3 regions of the Mesorhizobium sp. M0518 genome follow, and region 3 is predicted to be linked to each of the others. Evidence: riboswitches for the same ligand, from Rfam matches in the RefSeq annotation. Region 3 holds a riboswitch; each other region holds the start of a gene.
The links. Region 3 has a riboswitch for cobalamin ahead of NKI66_RS23200 (aromatic ring-hydroxylating oxygenase subunit alpha). Riboswitches for the same ligand answer to the same signal wherever they lie in the genome.
Positions count from the first base shown of each region.

Region 1: linked by a shared signal. The riboswitch ahead of bluB (5,6-dimethylbenzimidazole synthase) and the one ahead of NKI66_RS23200 (aromatic ring-hydroxylating oxygenase subunit alpha) in region 3 are both predicted to bind cobalamin.
Region 2: linked by a shared signal. The riboswitch ahead of NKI66_RS07050 (CbtB domain-containing protein) and the one ahead of NKI66_RS23200 (aromatic ring-hydroxylating oxygenase subunit alpha) in region 3 are both predicted to bind cobalamin.

Region 1 is NZ_JAMYQY010000003.1:346,212-356,155, forward strand. Features, by position in the region: gene NKI66_RS06575 (DUF1344 domain-containing protein) at 1-49, opposite strand, end outside; gene aroC (chorismate synthase) at 233-1,342, shown strand; gene ribB (3,4-dihydroxy-2-butanone-4-phosphate synthase) at 1,446-2,546, shown strand; gene NKI66_RS06590 (MFS transporter) at 2,584-3,807, opposite strand; gene NKI66_RS06595 (TetR/AcrR family transcriptional regulator) at 3,929-4,537, shown strand; gene NKI66_RS06600 (hypothetical protein) at 4,823-5,806, shown strand; partial or broken gene bluB (5,6-dimethylbenzimidazole synthase) at 5,929-6,642, opposite strand; cobalamin riboswitch at 6,658-6,837, opposite strand; gene NKI66_RS06610 (histone deacetylase family protein) at 6,959-7,885, shown strand; gene NKI66_RS06615 (exodeoxyribonuclease VII small subunit) at 7,889-8,140, shown strand; gene NKI66_RS06620 (DUF2277 domain-containing protein) at 8,252-8,518, shown strand; gene NKI66_RS06625 (pirin family protein) at 8,558-9,478, shown strand; gene dxs (1-deoxy-D-xylulose-5-phosphate synthase) at 9,608-9,944, shown strand, end outside.
Region 2 is NZ_JAMYQY010000004.1:56,916-66,859, forward strand. Features, by position in the region: gene lipB (lipoyl(octanoyl) transferase LipB) at 1-718, opposite strand, end outside; tRNA gene NKI66_RS07020 (tRNA-Leu) at 954-1,038, shown strand; gene mgtE (magnesium transporter) at 1,230-2,648, shown strand; gene NKI66_RS07030 (MerR family transcriptional regulator) at 2,806-3,192, shown strand; gene NKI66_RS07035 (methyltransferase family protein) at 3,445-3,921, opposite strand; gene NKI66_RS07040 (heparan-alpha-glucosaminide N-acetyltransferase) at 3,918-4,916, opposite strand; partial or broken gene NKI66_RS07045 (MFS transporter) at 5,140-6,337, shown strand; cobalamin riboswitch at 6,403-6,599, shown strand; gene NKI66_RS07050 (CbtB domain-containing protein) at 6,636-6,815, shown strand; gene NKI66_RS07055 (CbtA family protein) at 6,831-7,625, shown strand; gene cobU (bifunctional adenosylcobinamide kinase/adenosylcobinamide-phosphate guanylyltransferase) at 7,618-8,133, shown strand; gene cobO (cob(I)yrinic acid a,c-diamide adenosyltransferase) at 8,135-8,749, shown strand; gene cbiB (adenosylcobinamide-phosphate synthase CbiB) at 9,021-9,944, opposite strand, start outside.
Region 3 is NZ_JAMYQY010000017.1:73,115-83,058, forward strand. Features, by position in the region: gene NKI66_RS23175 (glycosyltransferase family 2 protein) at 1-722, opposite strand, end outside; gene NKI66_RS23180 (glycosyltransferase family 2 protein) at 778-1,512, opposite strand; gene NKI66_RS23185 (hypothetical protein) at 1,527-2,576, opposite strand; gene NKI66_RS23190 (PqqD family protein) at 2,625-3,056, opposite strand; gene NKI66_RS23195 (FAD-binding oxidoreductase) at 3,186-4,286, opposite strand; gene NKI66_RS23200 (aromatic ring-hydroxylating oxygenase subunit alpha) at 4,312-5,559, opposite strand; cobalamin riboswitch at 5,675-5,876, opposite strand; gene NKI66_RS23205 (DUF680 domain-containing protein) at 6,384-6,581, shown strand; gene NKI66_RS23210 (DUF680 domain-containing protein) at 6,653-6,853, shown strand; gene NKI66_RS23215 (DUF680 domain-containing protein) at 6,923-7,159, shown strand; partial or broken gene NKI66_RS23220 (ABC transporter ATP-binding protein) at 7,240-8,349, opposite strand; gene bglA (beta-galactosidase BglA) at 8,374-9,944, opposite strand, start outside.

The sequences.
Region 1 (9,944 bases), on a different contig from region 3:
CGGTGGAAAGCAGCAGCGTGGCGGCAACGGCGCCAATCAGGGTACGCATAATCGTTCCTCTTTATCATTGCACCGGCACGGCGGCGGCGGATACTCAACGGCGGATCGAAGAAAGCAGAAACCAGCCGAATGTGTCAAAACTTAAACGGCTGGGATGACAGTTTGACCACTGCGAAAAACGCCAATAGAAGGCAGGCTTCAGCCGGCTCCGCTGCCGGGCAGGGCACTTTCCATGTCTCACAACACGTTCGGCCACCTTTTCCGCGTCACCACCTGGGGGGAAAGCCATGGCGCCGCCCTCGGCTGCGTGGTCGACGGCTGCCCGCCTGGCATCCGCTTTACGCGCGACGATATCCAGGTCGAACTCGACAAGCGCCGGCCGGGGCAATCACGTTTCGTGACGCAGCGTCGCGAACCAGATGAAGTGAAGGTGCTGTCTGGCTTCATTTTCGACGAGGACGGCGAGACGATGATCACCACCGGCACGCCGGTGTCGATGCTGATCGAGAATGTCGACCAGCGTTCAAAGGATTATGGCGAGATCGCCCGCCAATACCGGCCGGGCCATGCCGACTACACTTATGACGTGAAATACGGCGTGCGCGATTATCGCGGCGGCGGCCGCTCCTCGGCCCGCGAGACGGCAGCCAGGGTGGCGGCCGGTGCCTTGGCGCGCAAGGTGGTTCCGGGCGTGGTGGTGCGCGGCGCGCTGGTGTCGATGGGCGAAAAATCCATCGACCGCGCCAACTGGAACTGGAATTTCATCGGCGATGCCGAAAATCCGTTCTTCACCCCCGATCCGGCGTCCGTTCCTGTCTTCACCAGATATCTCGACGGCATCCGCAAGGCGGGCTCCTCGGTCGGTGCGGTGATCGAAATCGTCGCCGACGGCGTTCCGCCAGGCCTCGGCGCGCCGATCTATGCCAAGCTTGACCAAGACATCGCCTCCGGCTTGATGTCGATCAACGCCGTCAAGGGCGTCGAGATCGGCAACGGCTTCGAGGCCGCCCGCATCACCGGTGAACAGAATGCCGACGAGATGCGCATCGGCAATGACGGCAAGCCGGTGTTCCTGTCCAACAATGCCGGCGGCATCCTCGGCGGCATCTCGACCGGCCAGGCGATCGTCGCCCGTTTCGCCGTCAAGCCGACCTCGTCGATCCTGACGCCGCGAAAGTCGATCGACAAGGACGGCAAGGACGTCGAGATCATGACCAAGGGCCGCCACGATCCATGCGTCGGCATCCGCGCCGTGCCGATCGGCGAAGCAATGGTTGCCTGTGCGATCGCCGACCACTATCTGCGGCATCGGGGACAGACGGGGAGGGGAATAGGGGAATAGGGCAATATGTTGCGCTCTTAGTCCGGCCGGCCAAATCTTTTTGCTTTTCCCTACTCCCGTACTGCCCTACTCCCTTATTCCCCTGCGAGCGAAGCGAGTACCCATGCCTTACGACCAGAAAAAAATCGTCGAAGCCCTGCGTGCTTTCGAACGCGGCGAGATCGTCGTCGTCATGGATGATGACGGGCGCGAGAACGAGGGCGACCTGATCGTCGCCGCCGTCCACTGCACGCCCGAAAAAATGGCGTTCATCGTTCGCCACACGTCCGGCATCGTCTGCACGCCGATGCCGCGCGAAGAAGCCAAGCGGCTTAACCTTGCGCCGATGGTCGCCGACAACGATTCCGCCCACACCACGGCTTTCACCGTCAGCGTCGATTTCAAGCATGGCACCACCACGGGCATCTCGGCCGAAGATCGCACTTTGACCGTTCGCAATCTTGCCAACGGCAATGTCGGCGGCTCGGATTTCGTCCGGCCCGGCCACATCTTCCCTTTGATTGCGCGCGAAGGCGGCGTGCTGATGCGCTCCGGTCATACCGAAGCAGCGGTCGATCTGTGCAAGCTCGCCGGCCTGCCGCCGGTCGGCGTCATTTCCGAGCTGGTCAATGATGACGGCACCGTCAAGCGCGGCCCGCAGGTGCAGGCTTTCGCCCAGGAGCATGGGCTGAAGCAGGTTTCGGTCGCCGACCTCATTGCCTACCGGCAGCGCAAGGAAACTCTGGTCGAACGCGTCGCGTGCTCGGAAATCGACACGCTCGGCGGCAAGGCACAGGTCTTCACCTACACGCTGCCGTGGGACTCCATGCATCACGTCGCGATAGTCTTCGGCGACATCCGCGACGGCGAGGAGGTCCCGGTGCGTCTGCATTCCGAGGATGTGGTGACCGATGTCTTCGGCACCAGCCACCGGCTCGACGCCATCATGAAGGCGATGGGTGAGCGCAGGCGCGGCGTCATCGTCTATCTCAGAGAAGGCTCCGTCGGCGTTGCGCATCAGGAACGCAAACGGCCGGCCAGCGGCGACCGCGAGGATCACGAAGAGGCTCGCCGCCGCGAAAACGAGTGGCGCGAGATCGGGCTCGGCGCGCAGATCCTCAAGGATCTCGGCATCTCCTCGATCAACCTGATCGCCTCGCGCGAACGCCACTATGTCGGCCTCGAAGGTTTTGGCATCCACATCGCCAAGACCGAGATCCTCTAGGCAGCTAGCGCCCGGCTCGAAACCGGGCGCTATCTGATTATTCCGCGGCAATCGCGGCCGCTTCACATCCGTCCATCTCGCACTCAGTCGTGGCAAGGCTGCGTTGGCCAAGCAGCACCGTGGCCAGCGCGATCGTGCCTGAAGCCACCGACACCCAGAACCCGTTCGGTGCACCGAACGCATCCACCACCGCGCCGGCCGCGAACGAGCCCAGCGCCATGCCGATGCCGATGCCGGTCATGACCCAGGTGATGCCTTCGGTCAGCATCGCTTCCGGCACATGCCGCTCGATCAGGCCGAAGGCCGTGATGAAGGTCGGCGAGATCGCCACACCGCTGATGAACACGGTCAGCGCCAGCAGCGGCACGGTGTCGGCGGCGAGCGGCAACAGCGTGCCGAGCGCGACGAGGGCGACTGCGATGGCGAGCTGGCGTTGCAGCGGCGCCTTCAGGCTGAGCGCGCCGACGATGATGCCGAGCACGAACGATCCCAGCGCATAAACGCCGATGACAAGGCTGGCGGCGCCGGGTTGGCCAAGCTCCTTCGTGATCGCCACGGTGGTCACTTCCGTCGTCGCGAAGGTTGCGCCGACGAAGATCAGGGCAAGCGTGATGATCTGAACCGGCCGCAGGCGGATCGCCGAGCCGCTTGAGTTATGGTCGACCGGCCGCACCTGGGGCTCGGTCGAGCGTTGCAGGATGAAGGCCGCTGATCCGAATGCGAGAAATAATGTGCTCACCAGAACGCCGGCTTCCGGGAATAGGGCGGCACTCAGGCCGACCGATAACGATGCCCCGGCGATATAGACCAGTTCATCGGCCACGGACTCGAAGGCGAATGCGGTGTTCATCTGCGGTCGTCCTCGGAAAATCTCTGTCCAGCGCGCCCGCACCATCGCAGGTATGCTTGGCATGGCGGCGGCCAGGAGTGCCGACACGAACAGCGTCCACACCGGCCAGTCCTGGTTGGCCGCCGCTATGAGGACGGCGAAAGCCAGCACCGCGATGATAGTGGTGGGCACGACGATTCGTGTCTGGCCCAGGCGGTCCACCAGTCTCGATATTTGCGGCGCGACGAAGGCGTTGGCCAGCGCGTATGTCGCCGAGACGGCTCCAGCCAGCCAGTATTCGCCGCGCGCCTGCGACAGCATCGCCACGATGCCGATGGGCGCCATGGCGATCGGCAGGCGCGCTAGGAAGCCGGCGGCCGCAAAGCCCTTGGCGCCGGGGGCACGAAAGATTTCCGCATAGGGATTTTGCATCGGTTGGTTCCTCGACAAAGGACGATTGGACAATTACATACGGAGCGTATGATTATTAGATAGAGCATACGCCGCGTATGTCAATTAGCATACGAAGCGTATGTGAATAGGTCCAGGACACATGCACAAACCCCGCAAGGAGATGATCGCCGAGACGCGCGCAAAGCTTATTGCGGCGGCCCGTCATGCCTTCGGCACAACAGGCTATGCGGAAGCCTCGATGGATGATTTCACCGCTTCGGCCGGGCTGACGCGCGGTGCGCTCTATCATCATTTCGGCGACAAGAAGGGGCTGTTGCAGGCGGTCATAGCCCAGATTGACGGCGAGATGGCGGCGCGCATCAATGAGGTCGCGTCGAGAGCACCGACCCGCTGGCAACATTTCGTCGACGAGTGCTCGACCTATATCGAGATGGCGCTGGAGCCGGAAATCCAGCGCATCATGTTCCGCGATGGCCCGGCCGTGCTGGGGGATCCAGCGCAATGGCCGAATGCCAGTGCGTGCATCGCTTCAATGACCGACCATCTGACCGCGCTGCAGGAGGAGGGGGTCGTTGTCTCCAGCCTCGACCCCGAGACCGCCTCGCGACTGATCATCGGAGCGAGCAGCCAGGCAGCGCAACGGATCGCCAATTCGAACGACCCCGAAACGACGTCGAAGAAGGTGGTGACGGCGTTCAAGCAACTGCTCGAAGGCCTGCTCAGGAAGCCGGATCCGCAGTCGAATTGAAGTTCTCACCGGAGCTTTCGTGCCGGCAGCTGTTCACGATAGGAATTTTTTCTTGACACCGTGCCCTCAGCTAAGGTATATATTCATCCATGGTGCTGATTTGCGCCAGTGACCCGCCGCACAGGCGGGTTTTTCGTTTGATGCTCCGTCAGCCAACGCGCTGGCGGGCTCCGAACCAACCCGTTACCCCGAATTCGTCGCCCTTTGGCGTCAGGGCCGGCAATTGACAATCGCCGGGTTGAGTCCATCCTCTTCCACCATCTCTGAGGCGGAGATTCGGGGCACATGTGGGATTTTGAGATCGGCCGGTCGGTGTCCATCATGATGCGGACCTGGCCGTTCATCGTTTTTCGCATGATCGTCTATTTCGGCATCACGCTGGCCTACATCATGGCGACCGGCACCGGTGCCTCTGTCGGCTATGGCGTCGGCCATATCTCCACTGATCCCGACGGGCCCATGTCCTTTGCCCTGTGGGGCGGCGTGGTCGGGTTTGGCATCGTCTCGATCGCGGTCTACTGGATCCGCGAATACATCCTCTACATCGTCAAGGCCGGCCACATCGCCGTCATGGTTCATCTGATCGACGGCCGCGACATTCCCGGCGGTCAGGACCAGATCGCCTACGCCAGGGATATCGTGACCCAGCGTTTTGCCGAGGCCAACACCCTTTTCGTCGTCGACCAACTCGTCAAGGGTGCCATCCGCGCCATCACCGGCCTGCTCGGCGGTATCGCCGCCTTCCTGCCGATACCGGGCCTGAGCGGCCTGGTCTCCTTCATCAACACCGTGATCCGCCTGTCGCTGACCTATGTGGACGAGATCATCCTCGGCTACAACATCCGCATCAATTCAGCCTCGCCGTTCGAGACTGCGCGCCAAGGCGTCGTGCTGTATGCCCAGAACGGCAAGGTCATGGTCAAGAACGCCGTCTGGCTGGCGGTCATCATGTGGGGCGTGTCATTCATCATCTTTCTGATGATGCTGGCGCCTGCTGGCGCAATTCTGTTCCTGATGCCTGGTCAGCTCGCCGGCTGGGCTTTTGTGCTCGCCATCGTCTTCGCCTGGGCATTCAAGGCGGCGTTCATTGAACCCTTCGCCATCGCCTGCTTGATGCAGGTCTATTTCAAGACCATTGCGGGCCAGGTGCCGGATCCCGCCTGGGACGCCCGGCTGGCCGAGGCGTCGTCGAAGTTCAGAGAGCTCAAGGACAAGGCGCTGGCCTCCTTCGGCGGTTCGCGCTGGGGTACGGCCGGCGCCACACCCTGATCCGCTGGGCGGGTGATGTCTGGTGAGGCAGGAACGGTGTTGAGGCGCGCCACGGTGGATTTGAGCTGTGTCTCGCCTTGCCCGGAAAAGGTCTCGCTCATGATCAGCTCCGGCAGCGGCAGCCGCCGTCCCCAGCCATGCGTTTCAAGGTCCGGTTTGGGAGCGAACTCGGAAACACGGCCGACGCAGAGATAGGCGATCGGCGTTACGTGGTCCGGAATGGCCAACAGCCGCTTCAGCGCCTCAGCATCGATGATGCTCACCCAGCCGACGCCAACGCCCTCGGCACGCGCGGCCAGCCAGAAATTCTGCACCGCGCAGACCGTGCTGTAGAGATCCATCTCCGGATTGTGCCAGCGTCCCAGCGGCGAACCCTTCGAGCGCTGCCGGTCGCAGGTGATACAGATGTTGAGCGCGCTCTCGCAGATGCCTTCCAGCTTGAGCTTGCGATACAGCGCCTGTTTTTCCGCCTCGATCGCCGGCAGTTCCTGCTCGCGCGCGGCCAGGAACAGGTCGCGCACCTCCGCCCGTCGTTTGACGTCGCGAATGACAATGAAATTCCATGGCTGCATGAAGCCGACCGACGGCGCGTGATGGGCGGCAAGCAGCAGCCGCGCCAGCACGTCGTCATCGATCGCGGTGGGCAGGAAATGGCTGCGCACGTCGCGCCGCGTGAACATGGCGCGATAGACCGCATCGCGCGCATTCTGGTCAAATCCATCGTCAATGGCAGCGGTCACATGTTCCGGCATCGCTTGTCCCCTTGCGATTGCAGATTCAAAACTGACAGAGCGTACTTTGTGCGTCCAAGTAGACGCACGTCGCTCTGATGCCATCCGCCTGACCACGCGGATGACAATGCCTGCCAGGCCGGTCTTCTGGCTCGGGATCAACCCGCGTCCGGTGCCTTCCCGTCATCGACAGTGGCATTTACCGGCGCGGTCCCCCTCACAGCGTTGGGCACGCCACGGAATTCAACCGTGTTCCCGATTCTCCCGCTTGCGGCGGGCACCAGGCAGTACCAGGGACCTTACGCCGAAGCGCCCGCGGGGCCAATGCCTGCGGCGACGCGAATGGACGCAGTCGCGATTTTCCCCAGTCATCGGCCGCCCGTGCATGGCCTTTGTCGATCCGGGTCACTAGATTAGGACGATGACCACCCGTCTCTACACCCATCCGATCTTCCTCGAGCATCTCACCCCGCCCGGACATCCCGAGCGGCCCGACCGCTTACGCGCCATCGAGCGCGTGCTCGACGACGAAGCCTTTGCCGGGCTCGATCGTATCCAGGCGCCGGAAGGCGACGAGGCCACCATCCTCTACGCGCATCCCGCCGATTTCGTCGCCCGCGTGCGCGCCGCCATCCCCGACGAGGGGATTGCCCGCATCGATGCCGACACCACTGCCAGCCCGAAGAGCTGGCAAGCGGCGATCACCGCGATCGGCGCCGCCAACGCCGCCGTCGATGATGTCTTTTCGGGCCGCGCCGACAACGTCTTCGTCGCCGCCCGGCCGCCCGGCCATCATGCCGAAAAGACCACGGCGATGGGCTTTTGCCTGTTCAACACGGCGGCGATCGCGGCGCGTTATGCGCAGAAGAAACACGGTGTCGAGCGCGTTGCCGTCGTCGACTGGGACGTGCATCACGGCAATGGCACGCAGGATATTTTCTGGGACGATCCGTCGGTGCTCTATTGCTCGACACACCAGATGCCGCTTTATCCCGGCACCGGAGCGAAGACCGAAACGGGCGCCGGCAACATCGTCAACGCACCGCTGGCGCCGCAGACCGGCAGCGAAGTGTTTCGCGATGCCTTCCTGTCGCGCGTCCTGCCCGCGCTCGACAATTTCGCGCCCGACCTGATTATCATTTCGGCGGGGTTCGACGCGCACCACCGCGATCCGCTGGCCGAGATCAATCTGACCGAGGATGATTTCGACTGGGCGACCGGCCAGCTGATGCAGCGCGCGGCACGCCACAGCGGCAACCGGCTCGTCAGCCTGCTCGAGGGCGGCTACGATCTGCAGGGATTGGCATTTTCGGTCGCCGCCCATGTCGGGCGACTGATGAAAGGATGAATGATGGCCGATGAGACCAACCAAGACGTCAAGGCGATGAGCTTCGAGCAGGCACTCGATGCGCTGGAGAAGATCGTCGATGATCTGGAGCGTGGCGACGTACCACTCGACCAGTCGATCAGGATCTATGAGCGCGGCGAGGCGCTGAAGGCGCATTGCGACCGGCTGCTGAAGGCCGCCGAGGACAAGGTCGAGAAGATCAGGCTGTCGCGCGACGGCAAGCCGGTTGGAACGGAGCCACTCGACGCGGATTGAGGCTCGGTCCGAACGATGGCCTCGCCTCACCGGTTTTTGGACATGATCATGATCGAGGATATAACTCGTTCCGATTGAAACAGCTCAAGGACAAGAGGAGATACGGAAGCGATGTGCAGAAACGTCAAGACCCTGTTCAATTTTGATCCGCCGGCAACCCATGACGAGGTGCGCGACGCGGCTCTTCAGTTCGTCCGCAAGCTGAGCGGAACCACGCGACCCTCGAAGCAGAACCAGCACGCCTTCGACCATGCCGTCGAAGCCATCGCCGCCTCGGCGCACGAGCTGCTCGAATCGCTCGAAACCCACCAGCATCCGCGCAATCGCGAAGAGGTGGCGGCCAAGCTGCGGGCAAAGGCGGCGATCCGCTTTGCCTGATGCGGCCAGGCGGCCTTCGACCACCGACAAGGAGAGTCCATGAGCTTCTTCCCCGGGAAAGACCCTGAGGCAGGCGATGCCTTCGCCAGCGATCAGATCGAATTGATGGTCATCCCGAACGCCAAGGACATCGGTGGTTTTCAGGTGCGCCGTGCCCTGCCGACGGCAAAAAGGCGGCTGGTGGGGCCGTTCATCTTCTTCGACCGCATGGGTCCCGCGGTCCTGCGCGCCGGTCAGGCACTGGATGTCCGTCCGCATCCGCATATCGGCCTGTCGACGGTCACCTATCTGTTCGACGGCAAGATCCGGCACCGCGATTCACTCGGCACCGAAATGGTCATTCAGCCCGGCGACGTGAATTTGATGACCGCCGGCCGCGGCATCGTCCATTCGGAGCGTACGCCGGAGGAACTGCGTGGCGCGCCGATGTCGGTATCCGGCCTGCAGACATGGTTGGCTCTGCCGGACGACAAGGAAGAGGTGGCACCGGTTTTCGAGAATACCGCAGCGCTTCGGCTTCCCGAGATCGAAGCCGAAGGCGTCAACGGGCGCCTCATCATCGGCGATTTCCAAGGATTGCGGTCGCCGGTCAGGGCCGACACGGAGACGCTCTACGCCGACCTGCGCCTGGCGCCCGGCGCCAGCGTGAAAATCCCTGCCGATGCGGAAGAACGCGCCATTTACACGCTGGAGGGCGAAGTCTCGATTTCGGGCGATGTGTTCCCAGCCGAACGGCTGCTAGTGTTCCGTCCCGGTGACGAGATCGTCGTGTCGTCGCAGACCGGGGCGCATTTCATGCTGTTCGGCGGCGCCTCTCTTGGTTCGAAGCGTTACATCTGGTGGAATTTCGTCTCGTCGTCCAAGGAGCGCATCGAACAGGCGAAAGAGGAATGGAAGACGGGCCGCTTCGACATCGTTCCCGGAGACGAGGAAGAGTTCATCCCACTGCCGGAAAGCTGATGCCTGTCACCCAAAAGTGGCAGAACGAAATGCATAGACAAAAGATTAGGGCCTGATCCGCGTCACTGACACGCATTTACTTTCGCCGGCCGGCGGCCTATTCGCCCATCAACCGAAAGCCCGAGCACCGTGAACGCAACGCCGCATACGCCGCTTCTCGACAAGGTCCGCATCCCGGCGGACCTGCGCACGCTTGCCGAAAGTGAACTGCCGCAATTGGCGTCCGAGCTTCGCGCCGAGCTGGTCGACGCCGTGTCCCGCACGGGTGGTCATCTGGGCGCCGGGCTTGGCGTGGTCGAGCTGACAGTGGCGCTGCACTATGTCTTCAACACCCCCGATGACAGGCTGATCTGGGATGTCGGCCACCAGGCCTATCCGCACAAGATCCTGACCGGCCGCCGCGACCGTATCCGCACGCTGCGCCAGGAAGGCGGTCTGTCCGGCTTCACCCGCCGCGCCGAGAGCG
Region 2 (9,944 bases), on a different contig from region 3:
CAGGCAAGACCGTGGCGGGACCGAACACATCCTCGAAGGCGGATTTCAGCGCCAGGTCAAGATCGGCCATGGTCAGGGGAAGGCCGAGGTCGACGAGGCTGGTGACGCCGTGGTCCTGCACGCCGCAAGGCACGATGCCGCTGAAATGGTCGAGATCGGGCTCGACATTGATGGCGATGCCGTGGAAGCTCACCCAACGCCGCAGCCGAATGCCTATGGCCGCGATCTTGTCCTCGGCCGGCGAGCCGTCCGGCAGGGCAGGGCGGTTCGGCCGCACGACCCAGACGCCGACCCGGTCCTCGCGGCGCTCGCCCCGCACATTGAAGACGGCCAGCGTGCCGATGATCCACTGTTCGAGCGCCGCGACGAAGGCGCGGACGTCCTCGCGCCGCCGCTTCAGATCAAGCATGACATAGGCGACCCGCTGGCCCGGCCCATGATAGGTGTATTCGCCGCCGCGGCCGGCCGCGAACACCGGGAAGCGGTCGGCGTCGATCAGATCCTCGCCGCGGGCGCTGGTGCCGGCCGTGTAGAGCGGCGGGTGTTCGACCAGCCAGACCATCTCGCCGGCGGCCCCGCTGCGGATCGCATCGGCGCGCGCCTCCATGAAGGCAAGTGCTTCGGGATAGGCGGTAAGGCCGGGCTCGATCAGCCATTCGACCGGTGCTGAACCGGGGAGCGGCAGGAACGACGTGGCGATCTGGCTGCGTTCGGGCATGGCGTATCGTCTTTTCGCTTATGCATGTCGCGTCCCAAAACCGCGCCGCACCTTTGGGTGACATCAACCTGCCTTCCATATGGCGACATTAGGCGCAAACGTCCAGTTCCGGGGCTGCATTCGAGCCCTGTGGAGCATTATGCCAATCGCCTGACATTATTGCTTGCCGTGCACTTGTTTCGCCGGAAACGATTTGCTACACGCCGCGAGCCGGTCGGTTCCGGCTCTACCACGTGCGGTCGTGGCGGAATTGGTAGACGCGCAGCGTTGAGGTCGCTGTGGGGCAACCCGTGGAAGTTCGAGTCTTCTCGACCGCACCATTCTCTTCCCAGAGTCCGATTTGTACCGGTCTCGCCCGCTGCGGGCCGGGCGCATTTCGTTTGATATTCCCGCACTTTACGCCACTTTCTTTCTGAGCGTCGGATTCTCCCAAAACCGGTTTCCCCTTTTGGGTCCGATGCTCTAGACCTGATTTGCACCTTTTCCGGGATTCTTGTGGCGGGAGGCGCTGGTGGAAGGCGAGCACGAACGGACGACCGGCGCCAGGGCCGCCGAGGACAACCACGCCGATATCTATGGCGAGGACGGCGCCGTGCTTTCGTCCTTCCTTGCGCGGATTGGCGCGGCGATCGCCGACCGCGACACGCTGACCCTCAAGCATGAAGTCGACGACCTGCACCAGTCGGAACTCGGCGACCTGCTCGAGGCGCTGCATCCCGAACAGCGCCGCGCGCTGGTCGAACTCCTGGGCGCCGATTTCGACTTCTCCTCGCTGACGGAGGTCGACGAGGCGATCCGTATGGAGATCGTCGACAATCTGCCCAATGCGCAGATCGCGCAGGCGGTGCAGGAGCTCGATTCAGACGACGCCGTCTACATTCTCGAGGATCTCGACCAGGAAGACCAGGACGAGATCCTGTCGCAACTGCCGTTCACCGAGCGGATCAGGCTGCGCCGCTCGCTTGATTATCCCGAAGAGACGGCCGGCCGCCGCATGCAGACCGAGTTCGTCGCGGTTCCGCCGTTCTGGACGATCGGCCAGACCATCGACTACATGCGCGAGGACAACAACCTTCCCGAGCGCTTCAGCCAGATCTTCGTCATCGATCCGACCTTCAAGCTGCTCGGCGCCATCGACCTCGACCAGATCCTGAGGACCAAGCGTTCGGTCAAGGTCGAGGAAGTGATGCACGAGACGCGGCACGCCATTCCGGCCACCATGGACCAGGAAGAGGCTGCGCGGGAATTCGAGCAGTACGATCTTTTGTCGGCCGCAGTCGTCGACGAGAACGAACGGCTGGTTGGCGTTCTGACCATCGACGATGTCGTCGACGTCATCCAGCAGGAGGCCGAGGAAGATTTGATGCGCATGGGCGGCGTCGGCGACGAAGAGCTTTCCGACAGCATCTTTTCGACCTCGCGATCACGCGTTCCGTGGTTGCTTATCAACCTTCTGACCGCGTTCCTGGCGGCGTCGGTGATCAGCCTGTTCGACCGCACGATCGAACATATCGTCGCACTGGCGGTGCTGATGCCGATCGTCGCAGGCATGGGCGGCAATGCCGGCTCGCAAACCATGACCGTCACCGTGCGGGCGTTGGCGACCAGGGATCTCGACATCTACAATGCCGGCCGCATCATTCGCCGCGAGATGGGTGTCGGCTTCATCAACGGCATCGTCTTCGCCATCCTGATCGGCATCGTTGCGGCAGCCTGGTTCCGTGACCCCAATCTGGGCGGCATCATCGCGGCGGCGATGATCATCAACATGTTCGTGGCCGCCCTGGCCGGCATCTTGATTCCGCTGCTGCTCGATCGTTTCAAGATCGATCCGGCGGTCGCTTCGGCGGTCTTCGTCACCACGGTTACCGACGTCGTCGGTTTCTTTGCATTTCTCGGCATTGCCACGTGGTGGTTCGGTGTGCCCTGAAGGCACGCCTTTTGGCTTAATTGACTTTTACGTAAATGCCGTGCGAGGCTTGCGCGGGGCGCCATGTCGATTCCGGCATGGCATGGGTTTTGGTTCGGGACATAAGGGTGACGCCGGCATGGCGATCGCCCCTTGGTTTCGGCGTGCGGGAGTGGCAATGCGAGAATATTATTCGATCACCGAGTTGACCCGTGAGTTCGATGTGTCGACGCGGACGCTGCGCTTTTACGAGGACGAAGGGCTGGTGCAGCCGGTGCGGCGTGGCCGCACGCGGCTGTTTCGCCCCTCCGACCGCCACCTCATCCGTCAGATCATGCGCGGCAAGAGGCTTGGTTTCTCGATCAACGAAATCCGCGAAATCATCCAGATGTACAGGGAGCCGCCCGGCGAAGTCGGCCAGCTCAACCTGATGATCAAGCGCATCGAGGAAAAGCGCGAGGATCTCCGGCAGAAGCGCCGCGACCTCGAGGAGACGCTGGCTGAACTCGACCAGGCCGAGGAGTCTTGTGTGGAGCGGCTGGTCGAGCTTGGCGTGAATACCTGAGCGGACTGGATTCTATCGCGCGTTAGCGTTCGGAATGAGCGGAAACGTCTATTCCTTCTGCAATGCACCGCGACGGCGCAGAACTTTGCTCCGCTGCACTCCTAGACCGAGGTCACGGCATGGATCCTAGGGTCTCCGCGACGGAGCTGCGCTCCTGCTTCGCCCTAGGATGACGAAGTTCGCAAGACTTAGGCTAATCGCCGAAGTGTGCACCTGTCAAAACCTCTCCGCGATGGAAACCGGAGCGCCAGCTCAAATCCAGCGGCGCACGCGTTTCGCGTAGTCGCGGTATTTCTTGCCGAATTTTGCCGCCAGCATCTTTTCCTCGCCTTCGATCGCCATTTTTTGCGTGGCATAGGCGGCGATGAAGGCGAGCGGCAGGAACCACACGATGCCCGAGACAAAGGCGACGCCGATCAACAGCAGGGTGTTGGCCAGATACATCGGATTGCGGGTGATGCCGAAGGGACCCGTGGTGACCAGGTGATCGGGCACAGCGTTCGGGTTCAGCGTGGTCTTGGCGCGGACCATGGTGCGGATCGCGGTGACCCAGAGCGCTGCAACGGCAAGCAGCACCACCCAGCCGGCGGCGAAAAGAATGTCGCCCAGGAGGTCACCGATCCAGGGCAGGGGATAGAGCAGGCCCAGCGCGATGCTGATGGCGATGGCGGCGGTGTAGATCAGCGGCGGCCACGGTATGAGCCCCGGCTTCGGCTGGTTCTCGGTCATTTGACCCCTTCCTCCATCAACTTGCTGTCCGTCTTGGCGGTACACATGCCGGCGAGATCGGACAGATGCGTCTTCCATTCCGCAGTCTGGTCGTTGTTGTAGAGCCGATCAAGCGTCGCCTCGCCCTCGAGCGTATCGAGCATGCAGACACAGTAGCTCGTACAGAACTCGGTGTCGCGCGACTGCTCGCAGGACAGCTGGCAGGTTTTGAGGAAATTCACCTGCGGGGTTTCGACCTGCGCCGGCATGATCTGCGAGAACAGCCAGACGCAGCCGATCAGCAATGGCTGGTGGATCAGGTAGAACGCCAGGCTGTGCCGGCCGATAAAGACCAGCGGGTTGGCCCAGCGACCGGGCGCCAATTCGGCAAGCCGGGTAAGCACGCCTGAACCGGCGGCGAGTTTCGTCACCGCGATGCCCGCAAGCACGGCGCCGAACCATGGAAACAACGGAACGTAGTCGTTGGAGCGTGGATTGTTCGCCGACAGGCCTACCCACCACAGCCATGGGTGATCGAACGCCTCGAGGCGCAGATAGACAGGCGCCGCAATGACGAGCGCGGCGACGACAAGCGTCAGCAGTGCCGGCAGCCGCAGAAAGGCGAGGCCGAGCAGGCTGGCCAGCGCGATCTCGTGCAAAATGCCGAAGAAGATGAATCCATCCGGCGTGGCGATACGGGTGACGACCGATATCGCGATCGCGGCTCCGGCGACCATGGCGAACCGCTTCCAGAAGCCGTTCCAGCGGATTTGTCGGCCATGGGCGAGATACAGGCTGACGCCGACCAGGAACAGGAAGGTCGAAGCGATGCCGCGCGCGTAGATCTTCCACCAGCCGAAGGCGGTCAGGCCGGGATCGGTATAGCCGAAGAACTCCAGGTCCCAGGTGAAATGGTAGCTTGCCATGGCGATCAGCGCGGTGCCGCGCACGATGTCGATGGCGACGATGCGCTTTGGTCGATCCTGAACGGGTGCGGTCGGCGTTTGGATGCTCATGGTCTCGCATTCTGATTCAGCCCCGCTGGAGGACTATCACGGTTGCCCCGCACAAAAGAAGACCGGCAATCCTGCCGATAACGCCGGATCGGCCGCGGCATTGGGCCAGTGCCGGGAAGCCTTTGGCCGGCTTCGCTTTTGCCGGATGCACGTCGGTTTCCTCTTATTGGCACTGGGGTCGCCACGTCAGATTTCACCCGGTGAATCTGCTTCGGGGAAAGCAATGTCCACCCATGTGCGCCATCCGATCTGGCTGCCGGCTCTCAAGGCCGCGGACGCGCGCACCTTCGCGTCGCTCTATGCGGTTGAATCCTTCGCCCGCGCCACGGTGTCGAGCGTCATCCCGATCCAGGCCTACGAGATACTGCACAACGAGCAGATCGTGTCGATGCTCTACACAGTCGTGGCGATGCTCGGCCTGTCGGTGACATTGTTCATGCCGATGCTGATCCGCCGTTTTGCCCGCCGCTGGGTCTACACATCAGGCGCCTGCCTGCTGGCCGTCGGCTCGCTGTTCTTCATCACCGACACGCTCGCCGGGCAACTGGCCGGCATGCTGTGCCGGGTGATGGGCGCCAGCGCGCTGTCGATCACGCTCAACCTCTACATCATGGACCACATCCGCAAGACCGACTTCATGCAGGCCGAATCGCTGCGCATGGCGTGGTCGATGCTGGCCTGGACCGGTGGGCCGACGCTCGGCATCTTCCTCTACACGCGCTTCGGCATCTATGCCGCGCATGGTGCGGTCGCGGTGTTCGCGTTTGCCCTGCTGGCGCTGTTCTGGACCTACCGCCTCGGCGACAACCAGTCCATCCGTCCGGGCAAGACGCGCCCTGTCAATCCGCTCGCCAATATCGGCCGTTTCGTCGCGCAGCCCAGGCTCAGACTGGCCTGGCTGATTGCCTTCGGCCGCTCCTGCTTCTGGACGACGTTCTTCGTCTATGGGCCGCTGTTCATGGTCATCACGGGCGAGGGCAAGCTGGCCGGTGGCCTGCTGGTTTCGGCCGGCAACGCGCTGTTGTTCATGGCGATTTTCTGGGGCAAGGCAGGAAAGCGCTTTGGTGGCCGCGGAACCATGACATTTGCCTATTTCGCCATGTCAGCCGCGCTGCTGGCGGCGGGCTTCGTCGGCGAAACCGTGCCGTTGCTTACCGGCGCCTTCCTGCTCTGTGGTGCCTTCTTCACCATTGCGCTCGACGCCCTCGGCTCGACCGCCTTCATGCGCTCGGTGCGCTCCTATGAAAGATCTCAGATGGCAGCGGTCTACCGCACCTATCGACTTTTCCGAGTTGACGCCGCCGCTGGTCTATTCGGTGGCGCTGGCCTTCTTCGGCCTGGGCTCGGTGTTCGTCACGCTCGGCCTGCTGGCGGCGGTCTGCGGCTTTGTGACGTGGCGCTATCTGCCGAAATCACTTTGACCTTCATGGCGCATTCGCAATGGTCACCGGCGGAATTTGGTTTGCCGGAAGCGAGGATTCTGCCTATAGTCACCGGTGTCGCCGGTTCCATTTTGGAGCCAAGAGGGAATGCGGTGAGGGCGAATTTCGCCCAATGCCGTGGCTGCCCCCGCAACTGTGTGCGGTAGTCCTCTCCATAAACCACTGAGGATTTTTTCTTCGGGAAGGTGGGGAAGGACGCTGATCCGTGAGCCAGGAGACCTGCCGGCGACAGGAAACTGACTTCGATGCCCTCGGGTGGAGGGCGAAAGGACAAGACATGACTACCGCTTCCGTCTCCCTCGGCGCCTCCGTCTCCTCGCAGTCGCGCTTCATGCAGCTCGCGCTTGCCGCGCTGCTCGGCATTTTCGTGATGGGCTTTGTCGGCTTCTCGCATATCGATGCCGTCCATAATGCGGCTCACGACTATCGCCATTCGATGGCGTTTCCCTGCCACTGACGAGGGGCTGACATCATGAATCTGTTTCGCAACGTCGTGTTCATCGCGGCGATCGCAGGGCTCGTGGCCGGCGTCGTCCTCGCCTGCCTGCAGGCCTATGCCACCGTGCCGCTGATCCTGAAGGCGGAAGTTTACGAACAGGCGGGCGGCGGGCATCACCATGACCATGGCGCTCCGGCCGCAACGGATAGCAATGCCATGAGCACAACTGCTCCGGCGGGAGATGCGATGAGCTCTGCTGCCCCGGCTGCGGCGGAAGCCGCTCCGGCAGACGAAGGTTGGGCGCCGGCAGAGGGTTTCGAGCGTTTCGCCTTCAGCGTGCTTGCCAATATCGTCACCGGCATCGGCTTCGCCTTGATCCTGGTCGCGGTCTCCGAATTCGCCGGCGGCATCGGTGGCTGGCGCCAGGGCGTGTTCTGGGGCCTTGCCGGCTTTGCCGTGTTCACGCTGGCGCCGGGCCTCGGCCTGCCGCCGGAACTGCCGGCCATGCCGGCCGCCGATCTCACCCAGCGGCAGATTTGGTGGTGGGCAACGGTGGCGGCAACCACTGCCGGTCTCGGCCTGATCGCGTTCCGCAAGTCGCTGCCGCTGGCGATCCTTGCCGTCCTTTTGATCGTCGCACCGCATGTTGTCGGTGCACCGCAGCCCGACAGTTACGGGACGGCGATTCCGGAAGGGCTGCATCACCAGTTCGTGGTGGCGGTGACCGTGACCAATCTGGTGTTCTGGCTGGTGCTCGGCGCGGTCGTCGGTGTGGTGCGTGGCCGCTTCACCGGCACCGCGACCAGCCTGCGCGACAGCTTTGCCTGATCGCAAGACACTGACCTTCCTCATCGGCGGCGCGCGCTCCGGCAAGAGCGCGCACGCCGAAATTTTGGCGACCGCCTTGCCGCCGCCCTGGACCTATGTCGCCACGGCGCAAGCCTGGGATGACGAGATGCATGAACGCATCGCGTTGCACCGATCGCGGCGTGGCGAAGGCTGGACGACCATCGACGCACCGCTCGATCTCGCCGGCGCGCTCGGGGCCTTGCCCGACAGCCAGCCTGTGCTTGTCGACTGCCTGACGCTGTGGCTGACCAATCATATGCTGGCCGATCACGATCTCGAGCTTGAATGCCGTCGGTTGGCGGACGTGCTGTCGCGGCCGCGCGGGCCATGGTTCGTGGTGTCTAATGAAGTCGGCCAGGGTATCGTGCCGGACAATGCACTGGCGCGCCGCTTTCGCGATGCCGCCGGCCGGCTCAACCAGCAGGTCGCCGCTGTCGCCAATACGGTGCTGCTGATGGTGGCGGGGCTGCCGCTCAAGGTGAAATGACATGACCGACATCGACGATAAGGGCGAAGAACGCCACCGCGCCAAGATGGCCAAGCGCAAGGCGGTGCAGGATGCCGAGGTGGCGAGCAAGACGGTCGAGAAGGGCTTGCTCATCGTCAACACCGGACCGGGCAAGGGAAAGACCACAGCTGCCTTCGGCCTGGCGCTGCGCATGCTCGGCTACGGCAAGCGCGTCGGCGTCGTCCAGTTCATCAAGGGCAAGTGGCACACCGGCGAGAAGGATGCTTTCGCCGCCTTCGGCGACCGCGTCGTCTGGCACGCGATGGGCGAGGGGTTCACCTGGGAGACGCAGGACCTGAAGCGCGACATCGCAGCCGCCGAAGCCGCGTGGGTCAAGGTGCTCGAACTGATGGCCGATCCGTCGATCAGCCTGCTGGTGCTCGACGAACTGAACATTGCGCTGCGCTACGACTATCTCGACCTCGACAAAGTGGTTGCGGCGCTGAAGGCGCGACGCGAGGACCTGCATGTCGTCGTCACCGGCCGCAATGCCAAGCCGGCGCTGATCGAGGCGGCCGACCTCGTCACCGAAATGGGCGTGACCAAGCACCATTTTTCCGCGGGCGTGAAGGCCCAGCAGGGGATCGAGTTCTGAGGCTTCTTACCCCCTTTGAAGGCAGGGCTATCGCATATGGATTCTTGCGAAGAGGGACCCCCACCCTAACCCTCCCCACAAGGGGGAGGGAACGCTGCCGCGTGCCTTTAATTCTTCTTTGGCGCCGAAAAGACAGGCGATTCGCTTGGGTCGGCGCCAGCGGAAGTCTCCCTCGCCCTTGTGGGGAGGGGCTAGGGGTGGGGGTCCGTGCCGGGCAGACATCTCAGGAATTCCATATGCGATAGCCCTGCCCACAAGGGGGAGCGTGAGATCACGTCACGATGACAACGACCGAAACCAACCCGAACAGGGCGATCAGCAGATAGTCGGCAACGCGATAGAGTTTCAGCGCCTGCCTGATGTCGAGGCTGTCGGCTTCGCGCCGCCCACCTTCGCCCATGAAGACGTCGTCGACCAGTACGCCGCCGTAGCTGCGCGGCCCGGCGAGCGACAGGCCGAGCGCGCCGGCCATCGCCGCTTCCGGCCAGCCGGCATTGGGTGAGCGATGTTTTTTCGCGTCGCGCAATACCGCATGCCAGGCATTTTTCGCATCAGCGCCTTTGACGAGGAACGCCGCCAGCACGATCAGCAGCGCCGTCAGCCGCGACGCCGGCAGATTGATCCAGTCGTCGAAGCGCGCCGCTGCCCAGCCGAACGCCTCGTGGCGCGGGGTGCGGTGGCCGATCATCGAATCGGCGGTGTTGGCGGCCTTGTAGGCGGCGCCGCCGGCCAGGCCGCCGACGCCGGTCCAGAAGGCGGGGGCGACGATGCCGTCAGAGAAATTCTCGGCCAGGCTCTCGATCGCCGCGCGGCAGACGCCGGCCCTGTCGAGCGTTTCAGGGTCGCGGCCGACGATCCGCGAAACGGCAACGCGGCCCAAAGCCAGGCCGCCGGTGTCGAGCGCGTCAGCCACCGCCTCGACATGCTCATAGAGGCTCTTTTGCGACAGAAGCGACGTTGCCAGAAGGGCCGTGATGACGAGGCCCATGGGAACAAACCAGAACAGGATCTGCACGCCCAGGCCAATTATCGCCGGCACCAGCACGATGACCAGCAGCGCCTGGACACCACGCTTGCGACGCAGCGCGTCGGGATCAGTGGCGCGGTTGAGCCTGTGGTCGAGAAAGGATATCAGCCTGCCGAACCACGTCACCGGATGGCCGATGGCGCGAAACAGCCAATCGGGGTAACCGAG
Region 3 (9,944 bases):
AAGTCGAAGATCCCCTCCACCCGGCGCAAGCTGGGATCGGCCTTGCGACGCTTCATCGACTTGTGAATGGCGCGCATGAACTCGCGAAAGGGCACATCGGCTTCCTTGGTCATGTTGCCGGGATGACGCCTGTAATAGAGAGCCACCGTATCGGGCATAACGTATTTTGCCTGGCTCTCAAAGATACGCAACAGATAGTCGGTGTCCTCGGCCTGTTTGAAATCCTCGTCGAAACCACCGGTGCGCTCGATGAGGTCTCGCGCAAAGATCCCGGCGGACAGGTGGATCCCTCGCACGGTTATGGAGTGGCTGTCGGCGGCCGGTTCCAGCGTCTCTCCATCTATCTTGTCTATCAGCGTCATGCGCGAATAGGTCAGGTCGAGGCCCGGATCCTCTTCGAAGCAGGCGAGATCCGCCTTGAAGCGCCCTGTCGGGGAGATGTCGTCCGAATCGAGAAACGACACCAGGCCGGTCTGCGGCAGCAACTGCTTCAGCCCGGCATTGCGCGCCTTGGTGACCCCGCCATTGACCTGCTGGAAAAGACGAATGCACGGGGCGTCGTCGATCAACGACCGCACGACGGCCGCAGAGCCATCGGTCGACCCATCGTCGATGACGATGATGTCGAGATCGATGTCTTCGCGCTGCCTGAGCAGCGAGCGCAGCGCCAGGCCAACGAACTGTTCGCGATTGTAGACCGGCATGATGACGCTCAGCCTCATTGGCGTCTCCAGCAGCGTTCCGGGCTTGGCTGATCCGACCCGATTGTGTCGAGCATCATAGCATTCGCCAATCGGCGGGACTCTTCAATTCGAAGATGCCCTGGACCTCACGCCGTGACGGATCGGCCTTGCGCCGCCGCATCGACTTGTGGATTGCACGCAAATGGTTGCGGACCCTGCCGCTATGCTCCTTGGTGACATTTCCGGCGTGGCGTCGGTAGTAGATCGCGACCGCGTCCAACAATTCGTAGTTCGGTCCCGCCTCGAAAACGCGCAGCAGATAGTCGGTATCCTCAGCCTGCTCGAAATCCTCATCGAACTCGCCCGTCCGGCGGACAAGCCCTCTGCTGAACACGGCGGCGCTCAGCGAAATTCCCCGAAGCGTCATCGTGCGGCTGTCGACTGCCGGTTTCAGCTGCTCATCGTCGATCCGGTCGACCAGCGTCATCAGCGAATAGGTCAGCTCAAGCCCGGGAGTAGCCTCGAAGCGGGCGAGATCGGCCTTGAACCGTCCGGCCAGCGAGATGTCGTCCGAATCCAGGAATGACACGAACTCCGCATCCGGCGGCAGTTGCCGCAGCCCGGCGTTGCGCGCCCTGGCTACGCCCATGTTGGATTGCTGGAACAGTCGGATGCAGGGGTTTTCGCGCATCATCGAGCGCACGGCCTCAGTAGAGCCGTCGGTCGAGCCGTCGTCGATGACGATGATATCGAGATCGGCGGCGTCCCGCTGCCGCACCAGCGAGCGCAATGCCGAAACGACATAGCGCTCACGGTTGTAGACGGGCATTATCACGCTCAGTTTCACGAATCGCCCCGCGCGAGAAAGTCCGCAATCGTGCCGGCTATCTCCTGAGGCTGCGTCCCCAGCGACAGACGATAGCACGGCAGCAGGCGGGTCAGGTCGCTGAAGAAGCGAAAGCCGCTCTCCCGCTCGCCCGGCATCTGCGCTATGCCGGACGGCGCCAAGGCAATCATGGCATCCCTGCGCGACACCGGCACGATTGAACTTGCCTCGCCTCCGCCGATATGTGGCACCACCAGCGCAACGATGTCCAGAGTTTCGGGCACCGGCCGAGGCGCGATGTCATCAATGTGAAAAGTATGCTTGCCTTGCCAGTTGAGCGGACCATGGGCCTTCAGCCGGTGCTTCAGCCCAAGCCGCGCGAACCCCTGGGGATCCTGCTTGAGCGTTGAAAACAACGGGCGGGCAGTCACGCCGTTGGAGAGGTCGACCAGCACATAGTCGTCGCCGACGCTGTCCAACCCGTGGAGAAGGCCGGCGGCGACGGTCCCGGATTTCCCGGCGCCGCCCGCGCCGGCCAACAGCACGCCCTTGCCATTGGTGCCGAGCGTCCCCGCATGGGCCAGCCGCATGCCACGTGCCGCATATTCCCAATGGAGGAAGGGGCGCAGCGGCGCTCCCGGCTCCCACGGTGGAAAGACATCGGCCGAGGCCATCAATTGCACGCCAACGCGACGTTGCGGATCATAGAACTGCCAGAAATCGAGATCGTGGAAATGGTTGCCGCGCAATCCTGCTTCCGCCAGTTGGGTGGCGAAGCCATGCTGCGTGAAGGGTCCCTGGCCCCAACTGGCCGGTACCGCGATGCCGTCAATGCCGGGATGCGCGACGAAGATGCGGCAGATGTCGGCAGGCGTTCGGCTGCCCGGAGCCGTGACAAAGCCATGAGCGAAGGCATCCGCCAACGCGCCGGCACTCACATGCGCGGTCAGATCCAGATGCGGCAAGCCCACCTTGCAAGTCAGTGGATAATGCGCGGCGCTGCTCTCCGCTTGTGCCAGGACATGACGTGCGTAGTCAGCCAGGTTTTCGAGAGTGACTTTCGGCATGATTTGCCTGTTCCGGAGCTGTCCGGCAGCGAGAACCTAGTGGGCGGCTCAGTTGGCCTGCTTTACCGCCGGCCAGCCGAGGGGCTCCTCGACCTCGTGGATGGGATCGACGACGATGAGATCGGCGAGATCATCATGGATATCGACCTTGAGGGGCTCTCTGGCAGCGGCGAGCTGAGCCAGAAATTCGCTGGAAACCGGTCTTGCCACGCCATCGGTTACGGCCGCCAGCAAGCCGAATTCGAGCAATTGTGAAACAAAGCCGTCAATCGCGGCGGCATCGAGGGCGCCAATTCCGGTCGCGGCGCCGACCAGTTCGGAGGCAGGCACGCCGGACGACAGTGCATCCCAAAGCCTGCTGCCTGAATCAGAAAAGCCGAAATATTTGCCCGTGGTCAGGTCAAGAACGACGGCTTCGCCGTCGAAGGATTCAAAGACGATATCCTTGCTGGCAATGGCATAGATGCCGGATTGTCGCATATTTGCTCCCCCGCCGAGCAGGCCGCGGAGATGATCTTCGGGCCTTACGGTCAACCCCACCGTTGCAGGCGTCTAACCATTTGCAGGGTTTTTGGCAAGATGGCGCAGGCTCCGGGCGAGCGCAGCCGGTCACGCTTCGATTTCAAGCGCCGAAAGCGGCTTCGAGCAACAGGCGAGGATAAAGCCGTCCTCGATTTCGTGATCGAGGATGCCGCCATTGTGACTCATCTCGACGTCGCCCGCGACCTTCCTCACCTTGCAGGTGCCGCACAGGCCGAACTCGCAGGCGGCGGGAATCCGCACCCCAGAGGCGCGTGCCGTCTGCAGCACGGTCTGGCCGGCGACGCATTCGGCATCGACATCGGAAAGCGAGAACCGGATTGGTGTCACGGCCTCGACTGCAGCAGCGGCGCCGTCTTCCGCCGGCGGCGAGAACGGCGCCGGGATCTCCTCCACGGCAGGCGCCGCGAAGCTTTCCTGATGGTATTTCGCCATGTCGAAGCCGGCGGCTTCCAGCATGCCGCGCACGGCGCGCATGAAGGGATCGGGGCCGCAGCAGAAGATCTCGCGCTCGCGGAAATCGGGCGCCAGCAATGGCAGCCGGATCGCGTCGATGCGGCCCATATGGCCGAACCAGCCCTCGCGGCTCGACCGCTCCTCGATCATGAAGCCGAGCGACAGGCCGGGCATGCGGCTGCCGAGCAGCTCGAGTTCCTTGCGGAAAATGATCTCTTCCGGGCGGCGCGCGCAGTTGACGAAGCCGACATCGGTCCATGGCGCGCAGTCGTTCAGCCAGCGCAGCATCGACATCATCGGCGTCACGCCGGAGCCGGCCGAAATGAACAGATATTTGGCCGCCGGGTGGCTGTGCAGCGAGAAGTCGCCGGTCGGCCCATAGGCCTTGACGTGCGAACCGGGCGTCAGATGGTCGAACATCCAGCGCGTACCGGTGCTGCCCGCCTGCGCCTTGACCGTCACCGCGATCGAGAACGGCCGCGACGGCGAGGACGACAGCGTGTAGGTGCGCATCAGCGGCCCGTCCGATGTCGGCAATTCCAGCGTCACGAACTGGCCCGGTTTGTAGCGGAACCAGGTCTGGTTGTCGGAGCGGAAGGTGAAGGTCTTCACGTCAGGCGCTTCGTCACTGACGCCGATCACTTCCAGCACCTGCAGCCTGTCGTTCCAGGGCGTCATCTGGTCGAGATGGCGATAGAGGCCAAGGTCCGTCATCGCATTCATCCTCTTGTCCCCTGGGCTAGGCGACGCTGCGCAGGGCCGGCCGGTCGCCTTCTGCAAGGCGCGGTCCGATGAACGACGCGTACCACTCGACGAACTGGATCACGCCGCCCTCATGCAGCTCCGAATAGGGGCCTGGTTCGTAGGCCGGCGACAAGATGCCGAAGGCGTTTTCCTCGACGATGCGACGGTCCTGGTCGTTGGTCTCGGTCCAGACATGGGTGAGCTCAGCGAGATCGTAGTCGACGCCTTCGACCGCATCCTTGTGGACGAGCCATTTTGTCGTCACCGCGGTTTCCGTGGCACTGATCGGCAGCACGCGGAAGGTGACGGCATGGTCGCCGAGGATATGGTTCCAGGTTGTCGGATAATGATAAAGCAGCAAGGAGCCGATGCGGTCGGTTGAAACGCTGTCGGACAGGTTCTTCTGGACCGCCCGTTTTCCCGTCATGGTGTAGCTGACGGCATCGCGCAGCAGCGGCGCGCGGGTGGCGCGGTACTGCCCTGCCGGATCGATGCGGAATTTGCTCGGCAGGCCTGATGCCTCGCATTTGGCCCAGTGCGCGACCATTTCAGGGTCGCTGTCGGCGCCGTTGACGCCGGTCACGGTCGGAGCCTCGGGGAAGGTCTTGCACAGCTCAGGATGATTGGCGGCGCAGTGATAGCACTCGCGGTTGTTTTCCCAGACCAGCTTCCAGTTGCCCTTCTCGACGATCGTGCTCTCGAAGGCGATCTTTGCTTCACGCAACCGGTGCGGCAAAAGATAGGGTTCGATCATCGCCCGCATCGGCGCGAAATCCGCCGGCTCCTTGGCCAGACAGATGAAGATGTAGCCGCCGACGCTCTCGCAGGCGACCGGCTTCAGGCTGAAATCACTCTTGTCGAAACCGTCGGCCATCTGGCGGGCAAACAGCAGGCGGCCGTCCAGCTCATAGGTCCACTGGTGATAGGGGCAGACGAGCTTTGCCGCCGTGCCCTTCTCCGTGTTGCATACACGGCTGCCGCGATGGCGGCAGGAATTGTGGAAGGCGTTGATCTTGCCGTGCTGGTCGCGGACAAGGACCACCGGATAGTCGCCGATCTGCACGGTGATGTAGCTGCCCGGCTTCGGCAGTTCGCAATCATGGCCGATGAACAGCCAGTCGCGATACCAGATCAGCTCCATGTCGAGCTTGAAGTAGTCCGGATCGGTGTAGAAGGGCTGCTCCAGCGAAAAGCCTTGCCGGCGCCCCTTCAGGAGCCTCAGCATGTCGTTGCGGGTATCCATGTCCTGTCCTCGTTTCTAAGGACTGAACTGGTGGTGATGGAGGAAGGATTGAAACGCAGGCCGGCTAGGTGCCAGACATGCGCTATCCACCTCTTGACCGCCCACCGCGATCAGTCGAGTCTAACAATCTCGGGCTGGTTTCCGGGCTCTGGAGTTGTCCTTGCGGACCATCGCGACACCTTCCCAGGCAGTTGCCCAGTGGTCTCCCGTTGCGACTTGAACTCCACCACCGTTGCGGGGGCAGCGCCGGATTCTGACCGGCTTCCCAATTCTCCGCCTCGTCGTCACGAAGCGGCACCTGAGATGGTATGATCTAACCACGATCGGGGGCGCGCCGTCGGCATGAAAACGACATCGTATCCATGCGGCGCGACACGGCCTGCGAACGTTCCCGCAGACCGTCGCGGGCTGAAATCCACCTCCCGGATGACCATTTTGCCGGCTGCGATATCCCCGAATCGGACCCCTTGGCGGGGTCAAAAAAGGTTAACGGTTTCGAAAAGTGACTATTAGCTCGATCTAAAATCGAACCGAACGGTTCGTTTCTGTTGACGGTGCGTGCAGGACGGTGTGAACGCTGGGCCTCTGAAACAGTCAGTGATCCATCCAGCGGTTACACTTAACATGCTGATTTAAAGAAGAAAAATATACCCGTAGATTCCCTTGGCACAATTTCAAGGTGTGGATTCATGGTCCACACGGAACAACTTCGTGATTGGAAAAGGCGGGGTTGCCCTCCCACATCGGGGCTGTCCGAACGACGCGATTTCATTTCCAAGACACGCCGCTAGACGGACGGAAAAAGACGATACTGGAGTACAAAAATGAAAAAGATCATTCTCACTGCCGCAGCCCTTCTGGCCATTTCCGGCAGCGCCTTCGCTGGTAGCGACCACTACGGTTCGAACGCCGCGGCAGCCACTGCTGTCGACAGCTCGTACACCGCTTCGACCAAGAAGTCGGAACCGGCTGCTCAGGCGCCTGCCCAGGGTGCTGACCGCAACCTCTTCGGCAACAACTAACAGCCGATTCCCAGTCGACGGCGGGCTCGCCCGCCGCCCTGGCGAAATTCAGACATTCAGGAGTATTTAAGATGAACAAGATCCTCATTGCTGCCGCCGCCGTTCTGGCCATCTCCGGCAGCGCTTTCGCCGGCAGCGACAACTACGGTTCGAACGGCTCTAACCAGCCTGCCGCCGCAGTGGACCAGTCGTACACGGCTTCCACCAAGACCTCGGAACCGGCTGCCCAGACGCCCGCTCAGGGCAGCGACCGTAACCTCTTCGGTCGCTAACAGCCAATTTCGCAAGCGACGGCAGCTGTGTCTGCCGTCCTGGCGAAATCCAGAATTCAGGAGATTAAAATGAACAAGATCCTTATTGCTGCCGCCGCCGTTCTGGCCATCACCGGCAGCGCGTTCGCCGGCAGCGACAACTTTGGCTCCAATGGCGCCAATCAGCCTGCGGTTACTTCGGTTGACAGCGCGCATACGAGCTCGGTCCGCAACAGCGGTGGCCTCGTCGAGAAGCTGCTCAATTCGTCGGGCGACGTGGAGAAGTCCGCCCCTCAGGGCAGCGACCGGAATCTCTTCGGCCGTTAACAGCCGAAGCTGATCTTCTACAAAAGAGGGGCGGGGCGAGCCCCCCGCGCGTTTTTGGGGCCACCCCCGGGCCTGGCGAAGGCCGCCGTGGGGTAATCCGGATGAAGGGCCAACCCACCGCCCGGAGCGGGGCAGATATTCAGGTGCTCGCCATTGGCGCTCAGCCGCAACGTCGAACCACGCTTGACCTCGACATTGCCGGGCAGCTTGGTCACCAGCGGCAGGTCGGCGCGACCGATGTCGACATAGACCAGCTGAACCTCGCCGAGCTGCTCGAGATAGTCGACCGTCCCCTCGAACAGATAGTCCGCGCCGCTGGCGATGATCAGGTCCTCCGGCCGCACGCCAAAGCTCACCGCAGCACCCTTCGCCGAAGCAGGCGTTGCGATCGGCACGGTTGCCTTGCGTCCGCCGACATGGCTGACGACGGTCGGATTGCCGGTCTTTTCGATGGTCGCGGGCAGGATGTTCATGGCCGGCGAGCCAATGAACTGGGCAACGAACAGATTGCCGGGCTTCTTGTAGAGATCCATCGGCGTGCCGACCTGCTCGATATGGCCGTCCTTGAGCACCACGATGCGGTCGGCAAGCGTCATCGCCTCGACCTGATCGTGGGTGACGTAGATCATGGTCGTGTTGGGCATCGATTCCTTGAGCTTGGCAATTTCGATGCGGGTGGCGACGCGCAGCGCGGCGTCGAGGTTCGAAAGCGGCTCGTCGAACAGGAACACCTTCGGATTGCGCACGATGGCGCGGCCGATGGCGACGCGCTGGCGCTGGCCGCCTGACATCGCCTTGGGCAGGCGGTCGAGATATTTGGTCAATTGCAGGATCTCGGCGGCCTGACGCACACGGCGGTCGATCTCGGCCTTGTTCTCTTTGCCGATCTTCATCGAGAACGCCATGTTGTCGTAGACGGTCATGTGCGGGTAGAGCGCGTAGGACTGGAACACCATGGCGATGCCGCGCTTCGACGGCGGCACGTCGTTCACCACTTCGCCGGCTATTCTAAGCTCGCCGGAGGTGATTTCCTCGAGCCCGGCGATCGATCTCAGCAATGTCGACTTGCCGCAGCCCGACGGGCCGACGAAGACGATGAACTCGCCCGACTTAATATTGAGGTCGATGCCGTGGAGAATGTTCAGATTGCCGTAGGACTTCTTCACTTGTCTTAGCGTGACATCGGCCATTGGTTTCCTCCAGTGATTGGAAATTCAGTCGAGACGCCCGAACCAGGCGCCGTAGCCGCCAAGCTCGATGGAACCGCTGTTCGCCTGCCCCGAAAATCCGTGCCCGGGCAGAGGTTGCAGCGATCGGCCGCCAAGGTCAACCTTGGCCGGCCGGGCTCCCAGATTGAAGATGCAGACGATCTGCTCATTGCCCGCGCGGCGTATGAAGGCGACGGTGTCGCCCTCACTTTCGATGAAATTGATGTCGCCCTTGGCGAGCGCCGGATGGGCACGCCGGAAGGTGAGAAAGCGCCGGTAGTGCTCAAGCAGCGAAGCCTCGTCGCCCTGTTGGACATTGACCGCTTGCGCTAGATGCTTGGCCGGCACCGGCAGCCAGGGCTTTGCTGGGGAGAAGCCGCCATTCTTGGCGCCGCCATCCCACACCATCGGTGTGCGGCAGCCGTCGCGGCCCTTGAATTCCGGCCAGAAGCGGATGCCGTAGGGATCCTGCAAATCCTCGAACCGCAGCTCTGCTTCACCGAGCCCAAGCTCCTCGCCCTGATAGATGCAGACCGAACCGCGCAGGGACATCAGCAGCGCCGAGATGACCTTGAGGTAGGCGGTCGGGTCGGCCTCATTGGCCGCCCAGCGCGAGGCCGGGCGCATCACGTCATGGTTGGAAAAGGCCCAGCACGACCAGCCGTCGCTGGCGACCTTGCCGAAGGATTCCAGCACCGAGCGAACCTTGCCCGCGCTGATCTTTTCCGGCGCCAGGAAATCGAAGGAGTAGCACATGTGCACGCGCTTGCCGCCGGCGGTGTAGGCGGCAACCACTTCAAGCCCGCGCTGCGAATCGCCGACCTCGCCGACCGCTGCGGTTGCCGGATATTCATCAAGCAGGGCACGGAACCGTTCGAGGAAGCCGAGGTTCTCGGGCCGGCTCTTGTCGTAGAGATGGTCCTGGTAGTTGTAGGGGTTGACCGCCGGCGCGGTCTGGTCGTTGCGCTCTTCCGGCGGCAGCGGCGGATTGTTTTCCAGGCCCTGGCTGTGGAAGTAGAAATTGATGGTGTCGAGCCGGAAACCATCGACGCCGCGCTCCAGCCAGAAGCGGGTGACGTCGAGCAATGCGTCCTGGACTTCGTGGTTGTGGAAGTTGAGGTCGGGCTGTTCGGCCAGGAAATTGTGCATGTAATATTGCTGGCGGCTGGTGTCCCATTGCCAGGCCGAGCCGCCGAAGATCGACAGCCAGTTGTTGGGCGGCGTGCCGTCCGGCCTGGCGTCTGCCCAGACGTACCAGTCGGCTTTCGGGTTGCTGCGGCTCGACCGGCTTTCCTTGAACCATGGGTGGTTGTCGGCGGTGTGCGACAGCACCTCGTCGATCATCACCTTCAAGCCCAGCCTGTGCGCCTCGCCGGTCAGCGCGTCGAAATCGGCCAGCGTGCCGAACATCGGATCGACATCGCAGTAATCCGATACGTCATAGCCGAAATCCTTCATAGGCGACTTGAAGAACGGCGAAATCCAGATGGCATCCGCGCCGAGTGCGGCGATGTAGGGGAGGCGGCCTATGATGCCCTTGAGATCACCGATGCCGTCGCCATTCGAGTCCTGATAGC